4 regions of the Obesumbacterium proteus genome follow, and region 2 is predicted to be linked to each of the others. Evidence: predicted binding sites of a transcription regulator. Region 2 holds the regulator's gene; each other region holds the start of a gene.
The links. The regulator PurR, encoded in region 2, represses purine synthesis genes. The targets are predictions, from matches to a motif close to CANGCAAACGTTTGCNTG.
Positions count from the first base shown of each region.

Region 1: the regulator PurR is predicted to act here: its motif matches at 1,515-1,532, upstream of gcvT (glycine cleavage system aminomethyltransferase GcvT).
Region 3: the regulator PurR is predicted to act here: its motif matches at 1,290-1,307, upstream of guaB (IMP dehydrogenase).
Region 4: the regulator PurR is predicted to act here: its motif matches at 1,004-1,021, upstream of carA (glutamine-hydrolyzing carbamoyl-phosphate synthase small subunit).

Region 1 covers NZ_CP014608.1:4,661,142-4,664,647, forward strand. The annotation lists gene gcvH (glycine cleavage system protein GcvH) at 1-212, opposite strand, end outside; gene gcvT (glycine cleavage system aminomethyltransferase GcvT) at 284-1,381, opposite strand; gene ubiI (FAD-dependent 2-octaprenylphenol hydroxylase) at 1,902-3,107, opposite strand; gene ubiH (2-octaprenyl-6-methoxyphenyl hydroxylase) at 3,192-3,506, opposite strand, start outside.
Region 2 covers NZ_CP014608.1:3,361,600-3,365,105, reverse strand. The annotation lists gene DSM2777_RS16030 (C40 family peptidase) at 1-478, shown strand, start outside; gene sodB (superoxide dismutase [Fe]) at 829-1,407, shown strand; gene cydH (cytochrome bd-I oxidase subunit CydH) at 1,501-1,590, opposite strand; gene purR (HTH-type transcriptional repressor PurR) at 1,945-2,970, shown strand; gene DSM2777_RS16015 (ABC transporter permease) at 2,974-3,506, shown strand, end outside.
Region 3 covers NZ_CP014608.1:4,470,027-4,473,532, reverse strand. The annotation lists gene xseA (exodeoxyribonuclease VII large subunit) at 1-1,198, opposite strand, end outside; gene guaB (IMP dehydrogenase) at 1,369-2,835, shown strand; gene guaA (glutamine-hydrolyzing GMP synthase) at 2,938-3,506, shown strand, end outside.
Region 4 covers NZ_CP014608.1:1,505,187-1,508,692, forward strand. The annotation lists gene dapB (4-hydroxy-tetrahydrodipicolinate reductase) at 1-777, shown strand, start outside; gene carA (glutamine-hydrolyzing carbamoyl-phosphate synthase small subunit) at 1,246-2,418, shown strand; gene carB (carbamoyl-phosphate synthase large subunit) at 2,437-3,506, shown strand, end outside.

The sequences.
Region 1 (3,506 bases), 1.3 Mb from region 2:
TAGATATCGGAAGCCGCTTTCACAGACTCGGCCACCGCACAGTCATCGCCCGCATCGAAAGATGTGCCGACTTCTGGCAGATCGATAAAGACCATATCGCCCAGCAGTTCCTGTGCATGCTCGGTGATACCAACGCTATACACCCCTTCGCCTTCTGCACGAACCCATTCGTGAGACGCGGTATATTTCAATTCAGTAGGCACGTTGCTCATCGACATCCTCTCTTAAATGTTTGTTAAATTTTACTTTATAAGTCTGATTCAATTGGCGTAGCGAGCGTAGCCTAGCTAATCAGGCTTTTACCGTTGCGCACAAAACCGGGCTTCACGACACGCACTGGCATTTCACGGTTACGGATCTGCACGATAGCTTCTTCGCCAATGCCTGCTGGCACGCGGGCCAATGCAATACTGACACCTAATGTTGGTGAGAAGGAACCACTGGTGATCACACCTTCTTGAAGATTTCCGTTGGCATCGGTGAAACGCACCGGCAGCTCATTGCGCAGCACGCCTTTTTCGGTCATCACCAAACCAACCAGTTTTTCGGTACCGTTCTCACGCTGCTGCTCTAATGCTTCGCGGCCGATAAAATCACGATCTTCCGGCGCCCAAGCAATAGTCCAGCCCATATTGGCGGCTAACGGCGAAACGCCTTCATCCATTTCCTGACCATATAAGTTCATGCCAGCTTCTAAGCGCAGAGTGTCACGCGCGCCCAAACCGCACGGTTTAACGCCTGCTTTCACCAGCTTCTGCCAGAACTCTGCCGCTTCGCCGATTGGCAAAGCAATTTCATAACCGTTTTCGCCGGTGTAGCCCGTTGTCGCAATAAAGTAGTCGCCAGCCTGCACGCCGAAGAATGGTTTCATACCGCTGATCGCTTGTTTTTGTGCATCAGTAAACAGCGTTGCGGCGCGCTCTTGCGCCTGCGGGCCTTGCACCGCAATCAGCGCCAGATCGTCGCGCACGGTGATTTCAACGTGATAGGGCTCGGCATGCTCGGTGATCCACGCCAAATCTTTTTCTCGCGTGGCGGAGTTAACCACCAAGCGGAAATATTCTTCTTCAAGGAAATAAACGATCAGGTCATCGATAACGCCCGCAGAGGCGTTCAACATGCCGGTATAGAGCGCTTTGCCCGGTACCGTCAGTTTTGCCACATCGTTCGCGAGGAGGTAACGCAGGAACTCACGCGTGCGCGGCCCACGAAGATCGACGATAGTCATGTGCGACACATCGAACATGCCCGCATCCTGACGCACAGCATGGTGCTCATCGAGCTGAGAACCGTAGTGCAGTGGCATCATCCAGCCGTGAAAATCAACCATACGCGCGCCGCAGGCGACGTGTTGATCGAAGAGTGGAGTCTGTTTGGCCATCTTAACCCTCTTTTCCTGAACGTTTGTCATCCGGTACAAGCCATCCGCTATAGAGTCCCGGGCGCGCTAATAAGATATTTTTTGCCTAAAAATGTTGATGTGAACTCTAAAGCTGAACACCTGTAAACATCGTTACGCAAACGATACCCTGCCCCAGACGTTATCACCGATATCAGCGATTAACCATAAGTTAAAATAAGACCAGACTTTATCGATAGTGAAATTTAGAGAAGGGATAATGCAGAAGTTTCATCTACAAAACTGCGTCGAATGGCACAAAATTAACATTTTCACTGCAACTGCATTGCAGTTATATAACGTATATCGCAATTTTATTAGGGAAAATAGCGGATGTTAAATTGCCATGCATGAGAAAAACTAATTCAAAACCAATGGCAACATTAGAATATTTCAAATCAGGTTGGAGGGATAACCAGGAAGAACAAAAAGGGGGAGCGGCTAACATAAATGCATAGCTAGCCGCGAGGCACTATTTTTACAACGTCTATATTTACAGACTCTATTTTTGCAAACTTTCAGGCAAATCCGCTAAGCCCATGGCATGACGAACCAAACGCGGTTTAAGCCCAGGGAGATTATCAGCCAGCGCCATACCGACATCACGCAGCAGTTTCTTGGCTGGGTTATCTCCGTCGAACAGCTGGCGGAAACCTTGCATCGCCGTCAGCATCACGGCAGCACTGTGCTTACGGGTACGCTCATAGCGGCGCAGATACATATAGCGACCAATATCTTTGCCCTGACGCTGTAGACGTTTGATTTCGGAGGCCAATTCAGCCGCATCCATAAAGCCGAGGTTCACACCCTGCCCAGCCAATGGGTGGATGGTATGCGCCGCATCCCCCACCAGCGCGAGTCGGTGCGCGGCAAAACTGCGAGCATATCGCCCAACCAAAGGATGTGACTGTCGAGCGCTGACGACTTCGCACAGACCAAGACGCGTATCAAACGCAACGGCCAACTCACGGTTGAAATCACACTCAGGCAAAGCCTCTAAGCGCTGGGCTTCTTCTGGAGAAACGGACCAAACGATAGAGCATAAATGCCCGTCTTCCAGCGGCAAGAAAGCCAAAATACCGTTTGGACGGAAAATCTGACGCGCACAGCCTTCATGGGGCAATTCGGTTTTGATGGTAGCCACCAACGCATGGTGCCCATAATCCCAAAAAGTCAGCGGAATATCAGCATGCTGACGCAGCCATGAATGCGCACCATCAGCGCCAATCACCAGACGAGCCGTAAGCATCTGTTCATTATCTAACGTGATGAACGCTTCGTTTTCGCCCCACGCTACCTGTTTAAGTGTCGCTGGCGCAATCATCGTGACCTCGGACTGACGGCTCACTTTATTCCACAGCGCCAACTGGATAACACGGTTTTCAATGATATGGCCAAGGTGGGTATGTCCATACTCTTGGGCTCGAAACGCAATACGCCCAAAGCTGTCACTTTCCCACGCTTCCATGCCCTGATAGGCACTCGCTCTCAGGGCGAGGATATTTTGCCAAACGCCCAGATGCTGTAGCAAACGCTCGCTGGCAGCATTAATGGCAGAAACACGCAGCGCAGGTTCAGGCGTTAGCTCAGTGTGCTCGGGGATACGGCTTTCAATCACCGCAATGCGAAGCCCGCTGCCCTGAAGCGCCGCCGCCGTTGCCAACCCCACCATGCCACCACCGGCAATAACCACATCAAAAGATTGCATTGTGATTCTCTGTTCCTGTTAATTAATCATATTCCTTCAATCGCTCAGGCAACTTAAACAGCGCTGAGCACGACAGGAATAAACTTAGCGTTCTACCCAACCAAGGGTGCGCCGCGCCAGTGTTTCACGCAGCGGAGGAACCAACTCCATCGCCATTAAACCAAGATTACGCCCAACAACTAACGGTGCCAGACGATTAGCAAATAGATGAATCAGACCATCGGTCACACCGATTGTGGCCTGCTGGTCGGGTTCTCGGCGCTGTTGATATTGGCTTAATATCTGATAGCTGCCGATATCATTGCCCTGTTGTTCTGCTTGAGCAATGATTTCTGCCAAAGACATAACGTCACGAAGACCAAGATTAAATCCCTGCCCCGCGATGGGATGTAGCGTTTG
Region 2 (3,506 bases):
GCTGAATCAAAACAATATTGAAATTGTTGATGGCAAACCGATTCGTCTAAGCCCTCAGCATAAAAAACGCTATCAGCATGCCAAACAAACGGCCATGAACAAGCTGATGAATCAGGTAGGAAAACCGTACCGCTGGGGTGGCGCATCACCAAGCACTGGTTTTGACTGCAGCGGATTGGTTTATTACGCCTATCAGGATTTGCTCAGCATTAAGATCCCTCGTACTGCCAATGAAATGTATCATCTGCGCGATGCGGCTCCGGTGAAAAAAACAGAGTTACAAAAAGGCGACTTAGTCTTCTTCTGTATTAATAATCGTGGTGCCGCCGATCACGTGGGTGTTTATATGGGTGAAGGCAAATTCATTCAGTCACCTCGCACCGGCGAACAAATTCGAATCAGCTATTTAGATAATGATTATTGGCAAGGGCACTACGTTGGCGCTCGCCGCGTAATGACGCCAAAAACGATTCGTTAATAACAGAAGGTCACGATTAAACCGATTCATGATAGGGATTAATTGCATTTTGTGATAATCCCTATCATTTAGATCTACTCCATCTTGGTATTATCCCCTCCCCTTATTTTCCTTCTGTCACCGTTTTGAACGAATGGTGCACAAATCGCCAATTGATAACCAAAAACAAAAATTTTGCCTGTTATTAGATTCAAAACTTGCTAAAATCGATCCCCATAACAAGAGATCAACAAGATCGTTTCAAATTTAAAAACCCGCTCACTGACATTAACGTTGGTGTGATGCATGAAACATAAAACACTTACGTGTAACTGTTTCATTGCAAAATAGAGCAATAATAGGAGAGAGCAATGTCTTTTGAATTACCTGCATTACCATACGAAAAAAACGCACTGGAACCGCACATCTCCGCAGAAACCTTGGAATACCATTACGGTAAGCACCACAATACCTATGTGGTAAACCTGAACAACCTGATAAAAGGCACTGAATTCGAAGGTAAATCACTGGAAGAGATCATCAAGACCTCTACTGGCGGTATCTTCAACAACGCCGCTCAGGTTTGGAACCACACCTTCTACTGGCATTGCCTGTCACCAAAAGGTGGCAACGCACCAACTGGCGCCGTGGCTGAAGCCATTAACAAAGCGTTTGGTTCATTTGATGCTTTCAAAGAAGAACTGACTAAATCTGCCATCGGTAACTTCGGTTCTGGTTGGACTTGGCTGGTTAAAAAAGCAGACGGTTCTTTGGCGATTGTAAACACCTCAAACGCTGCAACTCCACTGACCAACGGTGACAAACCACTGCTGACCGTGGACGTTTGGGAACACGCCTACTACATCGACTATCGCAATGCGCGTCCTAAGTATCTGGAGAACTTCTGGGCTCTGGTAAACTGGGAATTCGTGGCGAAAAACCTGGCATAAGTTTGCTGAGTGACGTACATGAAAAAGGCGGTCAATTGACCGCCTTTTGTTTTAGCCATGTTAACGGCTATCGATAGAAAACTTAGCGATAAATCAATGTAGCGCAGCAACAAAACTAAAGATAACAATCACAGCCAGTGCTGCGACCGTTGTCATTAGAGAATATTTCAGATCGGTTTCCATTTCTTCTTCTCCCGCATTTCGTTATCAGATCAATTTTGATTATACATAAACACTTGCAGAAAGTGTGTGAAATCATTTTCACATACCTTAAATGGGATCGCACGCAGTAAAACTTTCGATTATTCTTTCTGTTAACACACAATTTTGACTTCCCCTTTTGCATTTTATAGGCCAAAATTTACGGTTTACTGCTACGTATCAGCTTTCATAACGTAAAAGAATAGGCTGGCGCTTGATATATCCGCATATTCCTCTCTTTGATGCGATTGTAATCAGTGTATTTTGATGTACGTAAGCAAACGATTAACACAATAGCTATGTCATAGTTACATTAGCTTAGGAGTCATCTGTTTCATGGCAACGATTAAAGATGTGGCAAAACGCGCGGGCGTTTCAACCACGACAGTGTCTCACGTTATTAATAAGACGCGTTTTGTCGCAGAAGAGACCAAGACCGCTGTTTGGGAAGCGATTAAAGAATTGCACTACTCCCCCAGCGCCGTCGCCCGTAGCCTGAAAGTTAACCACACCAAATCGATCGGCTTGCTGGCGACGTCCAGCGAGGCGCCCTATTTTGCTGAGGTGATTGAGGCCGTTGAAAACGCCTGTTACAGCCAAGGCTATACGCTCATTCTATGTAACTCTCACAATAATCCTGAAAAGCAAAAAGCTTATTTAGCGATGCTGGCGCAAAAACGCGTCGATGGATTGTTAGTGATGTGTTCTGAATACCCAGAGAACCTGCTGCAAACCCTTGAGGACTACCGCAATATTCCAATGGTAGTGATGGACTGGGGAACGCAACGCAGTGATTTTACGGATGCCATTCAGGATAATGCGTTCGAAGGTGGCTATTTAGCTGGTCGCTATTTAATTGAACGTGGACATCGTGATATTGGCGCGATTACCGGTCAGCTTTCTCGTAACACCGGCGGCGGTCGCCTACGTGGCTTCCTGAAAGCCCTGCAAGAAGCCAATATTCCTGCCCGCGATGAGTGGATGGTAGAAGGCGATTTCGAACCAGAATCCGGTTACAAAGCGATGCATCAGATCCTGTCGCAAAAAAATCGCCCAACCGCAGTGTTTGTGGGCGGCGACATCATGGCGATGGGCGCAATTTGCGCCGCCGATGAGATGGGCTTGCGCGTACCGCAGGATATATCGGTGATCGGTTATGATAACGTGCGCAACGCTCGCTACTTCTCGCCAGCGTTGACCACCATCCACCAGCCGAAAGAGCGTTTGGGCTCAATGGCCTTTGACATGCTCCTAGACCGTATCGTGAGCAAGCGTGAAGATTCCCAAACGATTGAAGTGCATCCAAAACTCGTGGAACGTCGCTCCGTTGCCGATGGCCCATATCTGGATTATCGCCGCTAAGTGATGAAGAACAGCCCTTATCTTTTAGCGCTGTTCCCCGTTGTGCTGTTCTTAGCAGGAGCGTTGCCAATATTGGCGGCGCTCTTGGCGCTGACTCAGCCACTGTCTGACATTTCCACGCTCAATACATTCACCCAGCCGTGGGCGCTTTTATTCCAATGGCCGGGGTTAGTGCGCTCGGTTGGCCTAAGCTTATGGAGCGCAATTGCCGCAACGTTAATATCACTTTGGTTGGCATTAGCGCTTTGCGGACAGGTTATACAGCGCGCCAGCGGCACTGCTCGGGCTATTTCAAGCGCGATTTTGGCCATGCCGCATATTGCGCTGGCAACCGGCCTCATACTGCTGTTATCCCCTTCAGGCTGGCTGCTCAGGATTATATCCCCAGCACTGACGAGTTTTGTGCGCCCGCCAGATTGGACGATCGTCAATGACCCTTATGCCCTGTCCTTAATTCTTTTACTGGTGATCAAAGAGACGCCTTTTTTATTTTTGATGGCGTTTAATATCGCGGGCCGAATCGATGTCGTCCGCCA
Region 3 (3,506 bases), 1.1 Mb from region 2:
CTAGTGGGCTAACGCCCTCTAACTGCGAGCACAGTGCGCCAAAGCGTTCACGATTGCCGCTAAGCTGGCGTTGGACGAGTAATTCCAGCCGGTTGTGAAGCTGCTCGATGCGCTGTTGGTGGCGCTGAATACGCGCAGAGGGCTGCTGTTGATTAAGGCGTTGGCTGGTGCGCTCTTGCTGGCGTTCCGCCAAACGCAGGCGTGTTTGCACCGCTTCGTCCAAACGGCGGCGTAGCTTAATCAGCAACGTGTGCTGACGAGCCAGACGTAGCTGTGGATGCTGCTGCTGTAGACGATGATTCAGACGAGTAAAACGCTGCTGATGGCGAGCAAGATAATAATCCATCGCCATTTCCATGCGCTGCTGCTGTGAAAGCATTTGGCGCATGAGCTCGGTTTGGTTGCGGCTAACTAATTCTGCGGCCGCGGACGGCGTTGGCGCACGCAGATCGCCAACGAAATCAGCGATAGTGACATCGGTTTCATGACCAACGGCGCTGACGATAGGGATGAGGCTGGCAAAAATAGCCTGCGCCACGCGCTCATCGTTAAAGCTCCATAAATCCTCAAGCGAGCCACCGCCACGACCGACAATCAGCACATCACACTCTTTACGCAGGTTAGCTAATTCAATGGCGCGCACAATTTGCATCGGTGCATCGGCACCTTGTACCGCGGTCGGGTAGATGACCACTGGCAGGGACGGATCGCGTCGTTTTAATACGTTAAGGATATCGTGCAGTGCGGCACCGCTTGATGACGTCACAACGCCAACGCAGTGGGCTGGCGACGGTAATGGTTTTTTGTGGGCAGGATCGAACAGACCCTCTTCCTGTAAGCGTTGCTTCAACTGCTCAAACTGCTGTTGCAGCAAACCGTCACCGGCGGGCTGCATACTTTCAGCAATCAGTTGGTAATCCCCACGCGGTTCGTACAGCGTGATGGTGGCACGCATCAAAATCTGCTGGCCGTTTTGCGGGCGGAAAGTGACACGGCGGTTGCTATTGCGGAACATCGCGCAGCGCACCTGAGCACGATCGTCTTTAAGCGTGAAGTACCAATGGCCCGATGAAGGCTGAGATAAGTTGGAGATTTCGCCTGATAACCAGATCTGCCCCATTTCCATTTCTAACAGCTGACGGACGGTCTGATTTAACCGGCTAACGGTAAAAATTGGGGGGGAAGATGGCAGTGACATGTGACGTAGATCAAACTCTAAATCAAGGTGTTAATCAGTCGATACTACATGCTTGAATGACCTTCGCAAGACTTTTTTGTAAAAAGTACTGGAGGCAACCGTTTTCGGCCTGTATAATGCCGCGGCAATATTAAATCTATTTGATTTACCACCCTGGTGAGATATTGCCCATGCTACGTATCGTAAAAGAAGCCCTAACGTTTGATGACGTTCTCTTAGTTCCAGCCCATTCTACCGTTCTGCCAAACACTGCCGATCTTAGCACTCAGCTGACTTCATCCATTCGTATGAATATCCCAATGCTGTCTGCGGCAATGGACACCGTTACCGAAGCGCGCCTCGCGATTGCGTTGGCACAGGAAGGCGGTATTGGTTTCATCCACAAAAACATGTCTATTGAGCGTCAGGCTGAAGAAGTTCGTCGCGTCAAAAAACATGAAAGCGGCGTGGTAAAAGATCCTCAAACGGTGACCCCAACCACGACTCTGCGTGAAGTGAAAGAGCTGACCGAGCGCAATGGCTTTGCTGGTTATCCTGTCGTTACTGACGACCTGGAACTGGTTGGTATCATCACCGGTCGTGACGTGCGCTTTGTTACCGATCTAGAGCAGCCTGTTACCGCGGTAATGACGCCGAAAGAGCGTTTGGTTACCGTGAAAGAAGGTGAGGCTCGCGAAGTCGTTCTACAGCGCATGCACGAAAAACGTGTTGAAAAAGCGCTGGTTGTTGACGATAACTTCCACCTGTGCGGCATGATCACCGTTAAAGACTTCCAGAAAGCAGAGCGCAAACCTAACGCGTGTAAAGATGAGCATGGCCGTCTGCGCGTAGGTGCTGCGGTAGGTGCGGGTGCAGGCAACGAAGAGCGCATTGCAGCGCTGGTTGAAGCCGGTGTTGACGTACTGCTGATCGACTCTTCCCACGGCCATTCTGAAGGCGTGTTACAACGTATTCGCGAAACTCGCGCTAAATTCCCTGATCTGCAAATTATCGGCGGCAACGTTGCCACGGCCGCGGGCGCAAGAGCATTGGCAGAAGCCGGTGTGAACGCGGTTAAAGTCGGTATCGGCCCTGGCTCTATTTGTACGACGCGTATTGTTACCGGCGTTGGTGTTCCACAGATCACTGCCGTTTCAGACGCTGTTGAAGCGCTGGAAGGCACCGGTATTCCTGTTATCGCCGATGGCGGTATCCGTTTCTCCGGTGATATCGCGAAAGCACTGGCCGCTGGCGCAAGCTGCGTCATGGTCGGTGGTATGCTGGCAGGTACCGAAGAATCTCCAGGTGAGATCGAACTGTATCAAGGCCGCTCTTTCAAATCATATCGCGGTATGGGTTCACTGGGCGCGATGTCCAAAGGTTCTTCTGACCGTTACTTCCAGAGCGATAACGCTGCGGACAAACTGGTTCCTGAAGGTATCGAAGGCCGCGTAGCTTACAAAGGCCACCTGAAAGCGATTATCCATCAGCAAATGGGCGGCCTGCGCTCATGCATGGGTTTGACCGGCTGTGCAACCATTGATGAACTGCGTACCAAAGCTGAGTTTGTTCGTATCAGCGGCGCGGGGATTCAAGAAAGCCACGTTCACGATGTGACCATCACTAAAGAGTCACCGAACTACCGCATGGGTTCGTAATATCTTTATAGGCGGTGAGGGCACCAAGCTGTTCTCACCGCTGAATATTCAGTGACCTGTTTTCGTTTTTTTGGCTATTTATTTTTCTAAACAAGGCCTTACATGACTCAAAATATTCATAAGCATCGCATTCTGATTCTGGATTTCGGCTCCCAATACACTCAGCTTCTTGCACGCCGCGTGCGTGAGATCGGCGTATACTGCGAGCTGTGGGCATGGGATGTCACCGAAGAGCAGATCCGTGAATTCAACCCAAGCGGTATTATTCTGTCTGGCGGCCCTGAAAGCACGACTGAGAACAACAGCCCACGTGCGCCAGAATACGTATTTACTGCCGGTGTGCCTGTGTTTGGCGTGTGCTACGGCATGCAGACCATGGCGATGCAACTGGGTGGTCATGTTGAAAGCTCAAACGAACGTGAATTTGGCTATGCACAGGTTGAAGTAACTGCGCACAGCAAAATGTTTGATGATATCAAAGACTCTCTGACTAAAGACGGCACCCCAGTGCTGGACGTTTGGATGAGCCATGGCGATAAAGTTACCGCGATCCCTTCTGATTTTGTCACCGTTGCCAGCACTGAAACCTGCCCTTACGCCATTATGGCGAACGACGAAAAACGTTTCTACGGCGTTCAGTTCCATCCTGAAGTGACTCATACCCATCAGGG
Region 4 (3,506 bases), 1.9 Mb from region 2:
CGCATGGGAAGACAATTAATTGCTGCGGTGGCAAACGTTGAAGGCGTGGTGCTCGGTGCTGCTTTTGAGCGTGAAGGTTCTTCATTGCTAGGTGTCGATGCTGGTGAATTAGCGGGTATTGGCCAAACAGGCGTAAAAGTCAGCTCAAGCCTACAAGATGCCGCAGCGGGCTTTGATGTTTTAATCGACTTTACGCGCCCAGAAGGCACGTTAGCGCATTTAGCATTCTGCGTATCTCAACGCAAAAATATGGTGATTGGTACCACTGGATTTGATGATGCGGGTAAAGCTGCAATCAACAAAGCGGCTGAATCTATTGGTATTGTGTTCGCTGCCAACTTTAGCGTTGGGGTTAACGTGATGCTCAAACTGCTGGAGAAAGCGGCAAAAGTGATGGGCGATTATACGGATATTGAGATCATTGAAGCCCATCACCGTCATAAAGTTGATGCACCGTCAGGCACGGCTTTAGCCATGGGAGAAACCATTGCTCAGGCGTTAGGGCGCGATCTGAAGGAGTGCGCGGTCTATGCCCGTGAGGGATATACCGGAGAGCGCGATCCTAAGAGTATAGGCTTTGCCACTGTTCGTGCTGGCGATATTGTGGGTGAGCACACCGCGATGTTTGCTGATGTGGGAGAACGAATCGAGATTACTCACAAGGCATCAAGCCGTATGACGTTTGCCAGCGGCGCTGTACGTGCTGCTGCATGGGTAGGCAACCAGCCTATTGGTCTTTACGATATGCGTGATGTTCTTTCTCTCAATGAACTCTAAGTAAAATCAGAAGAAATTGAGTTTTAAGTTGTTTTTTTAAATAAAAAATCCAATGGATAACAGCATGTTATCCATTTTTTTTATTTAAAATTAGGTTTAGTGTGTTTTTTGTTTTGAATGGCTTGTTAGTCTCTTTATTTTACTTTTTATTAACCTTGATTGAAACTGTGATTGACCTTTGCAGAGGAAAATTGCATCATAAACGTATTGCCGCTAATCCACGACACTGGCAACCGTTTTCTATTTCTAGTTAATGCCTGTTTTTATCGTCTTCGCAGTAAAAAACCTCCTTAAGCCTTAAAAAATACAAAAAAATCATCTTTTCAGGTAGACAAGCATTCACCACGTCTTTAGAATGCGCGCAATTTGCCGGAAATTAGTCAAGAAGGCAGTTTTTTGCATTGATTTAGATCGAATGATCTGCATTAATATGCAAATAATGTGACTGAATATTCTTTGGAGGGTGTTTTGATTAAGTCAGCTATATTGGTTCTGGAAGACGGAACCCAGTTTCACGGTCGGTCGATTGGTGCAGATGGATCGGCGGTGGGCGAGGTGGTCTTCAATACGTCAATGACCGGTTATCAAGAAATCCTCACTGATCCTTCCTATTCCCGCCAGCTAGTCACTCTTACTTATCCCCATATCGGCAACGTCGGCACTAACGCCTCTGATGAAGAATCCTCCGCTGTTCATGCTCAAGGCCTGATAATTCGCGATTTGCCTCTGATTGCTAGCAACTACCGCAGCACCGAATGCCTCTCTGATTACCTCAAACGTCACAATGTTGTGGCTATCGCCGATATCGATACCCGCAAACTGACGCGTTTACTGCGTGAGAAAGGGGCTCAGAATGGTTGCATCATCACCGGTAGCATTGACGGTACTCAGCCAGACGTTCAACTGGCGCTGGAGAAAGCGAAAGCATTCCCAGGCTTAAAAGGCATGGATCTGGCAAAAGAAGTTACTACTCGAGAATCTTATTCTTGGACGCAAGGCAGCTGGACGCTGATGGGCGATTTGCCCGCGGCGAAAGAAGAGTCAGAGCTGCCATTCCACGTTGTTGCCTATGACTATGGCGTGAAACGTAACATCCTGCGCATGCTGGTTGATAGAGGCTGCCGCCTGACCGTGGTTCCGGCGCAAACGCCAGCGGAAGATGTGTTGAAGCTCAATCCCGATGGCATCTTCCTATCCAATGGCCCAGGTGACCCAGAACCGTGCGATTACGCGATTCGCGCCATTAAAACCTTCTTAGACACAGAGATCCCAGTATTTGGTATCTGCTTGGGCCACCAACTTCTGGCGCTGGCAAGCGGAGCCAAAACCATCAAGATGAAGCTTGGCCATCACGGCGGCAACCATCCGGTGAAAGACCTCGATAAAGACGTTGTGATGATTACCGCTCAAAACCACGGTTTTGCCGTTGATGGCGACAATCTGCCAGATACGCTGCGCGTGACGCACAAGTCCCTGTTTGACCATACGGTTCAAGGGATCCACCGCACGGATAAAGCGGCGTTTAGCTTCCAAGGTCACCCAGAAGCAAGCCCAGGGCCGCACGATGCTGCGCCGCTGTTTGACCACTTTATCGATTTGATTCAGACCTACCGCACCACTATGACAAGAACAGCCAAATAATCAGGAGCAATAAATAAAATGCCAAAACGTACTGATATAAAAAGCATCCTGATTCTGGGCGCAGGTCCGATTGTTATCGGCCAAGCATGTGAATTTGACTACTCGGGTGCTCAAGCGTGTAAAGCGCTGCGCGAAGAAGGTTACCGCGTCATTCTGGTGAACTCGAACCCCGCCACCATCATGACTGACCCAGAAATGGCCGATGCGACCTATATCGAGCCGATTCACTGGGAAGTGGTGCGCAAAATCATCGAAAAAGAGCGCCCTGATGCCGTTCTGCCTACCATGGGTGGACAGACCGCGCTGAACTGCGCGCTTGAGTTAGAGCGCGAAGGGGTACTGGAAGAGTTTGGCGTAACTATGATCGGTGCGACCGCCGACGCTATTGATAAAGCCGAAGACCGCCGTCGTTTCGATATTGCGATGAAGAAAATTGGCCTCGACACCGCACGTTCAGGCATCGCTCACACCATGGAAGAAGCCTTAGCCGTCGCGGCTGACGTTGGTTTCCCATGCATTATTCGTCCTTCATTCACCATGGGCGGCACCGGTGGCGGTATTGCGTATAACCGTGAAGAGTTCGAAGAGATTTGCGAGCGCGGTCTGGATCTTTCGCCGACCAAAGAGCTACTGATTGATGAGTCGCTGATTGGTTGGAAAGAGTACGAGATGGAAGTGGTGCGTGATAAAAACGACAACTGCATCATCGTTTGCTCGATTGAAAACTTCGATGCGATGGGCATTCATACCGGCGACTCCATCACCGTTGCTCCGGCCCAAACGCTGACCGACAAAGAATATCAAATCATGCGTAACGCCTCAATGGCGGTGCTGCGTGAAATCGGCGTAGAAACCGGTGGTTCTAACGTGCAGTTTGCGGTGAACCCGAAAAATGGCCGCCTGATCGTCATTGAAATGAACCCGCGTGTTTCGCGCTCTTCGGCGTTGGCGTCCAAAGCGACCGGCTTCCCGATTGCTAAAGTCGCAGCCAAACTGGCGGTGGGTTACACCCTTGATGAGCTGATGAACGACATCACCGGCGGTCGTACTCCTGCCTCGTTTGAGCCGTCTATCGACTACGTCGTGAC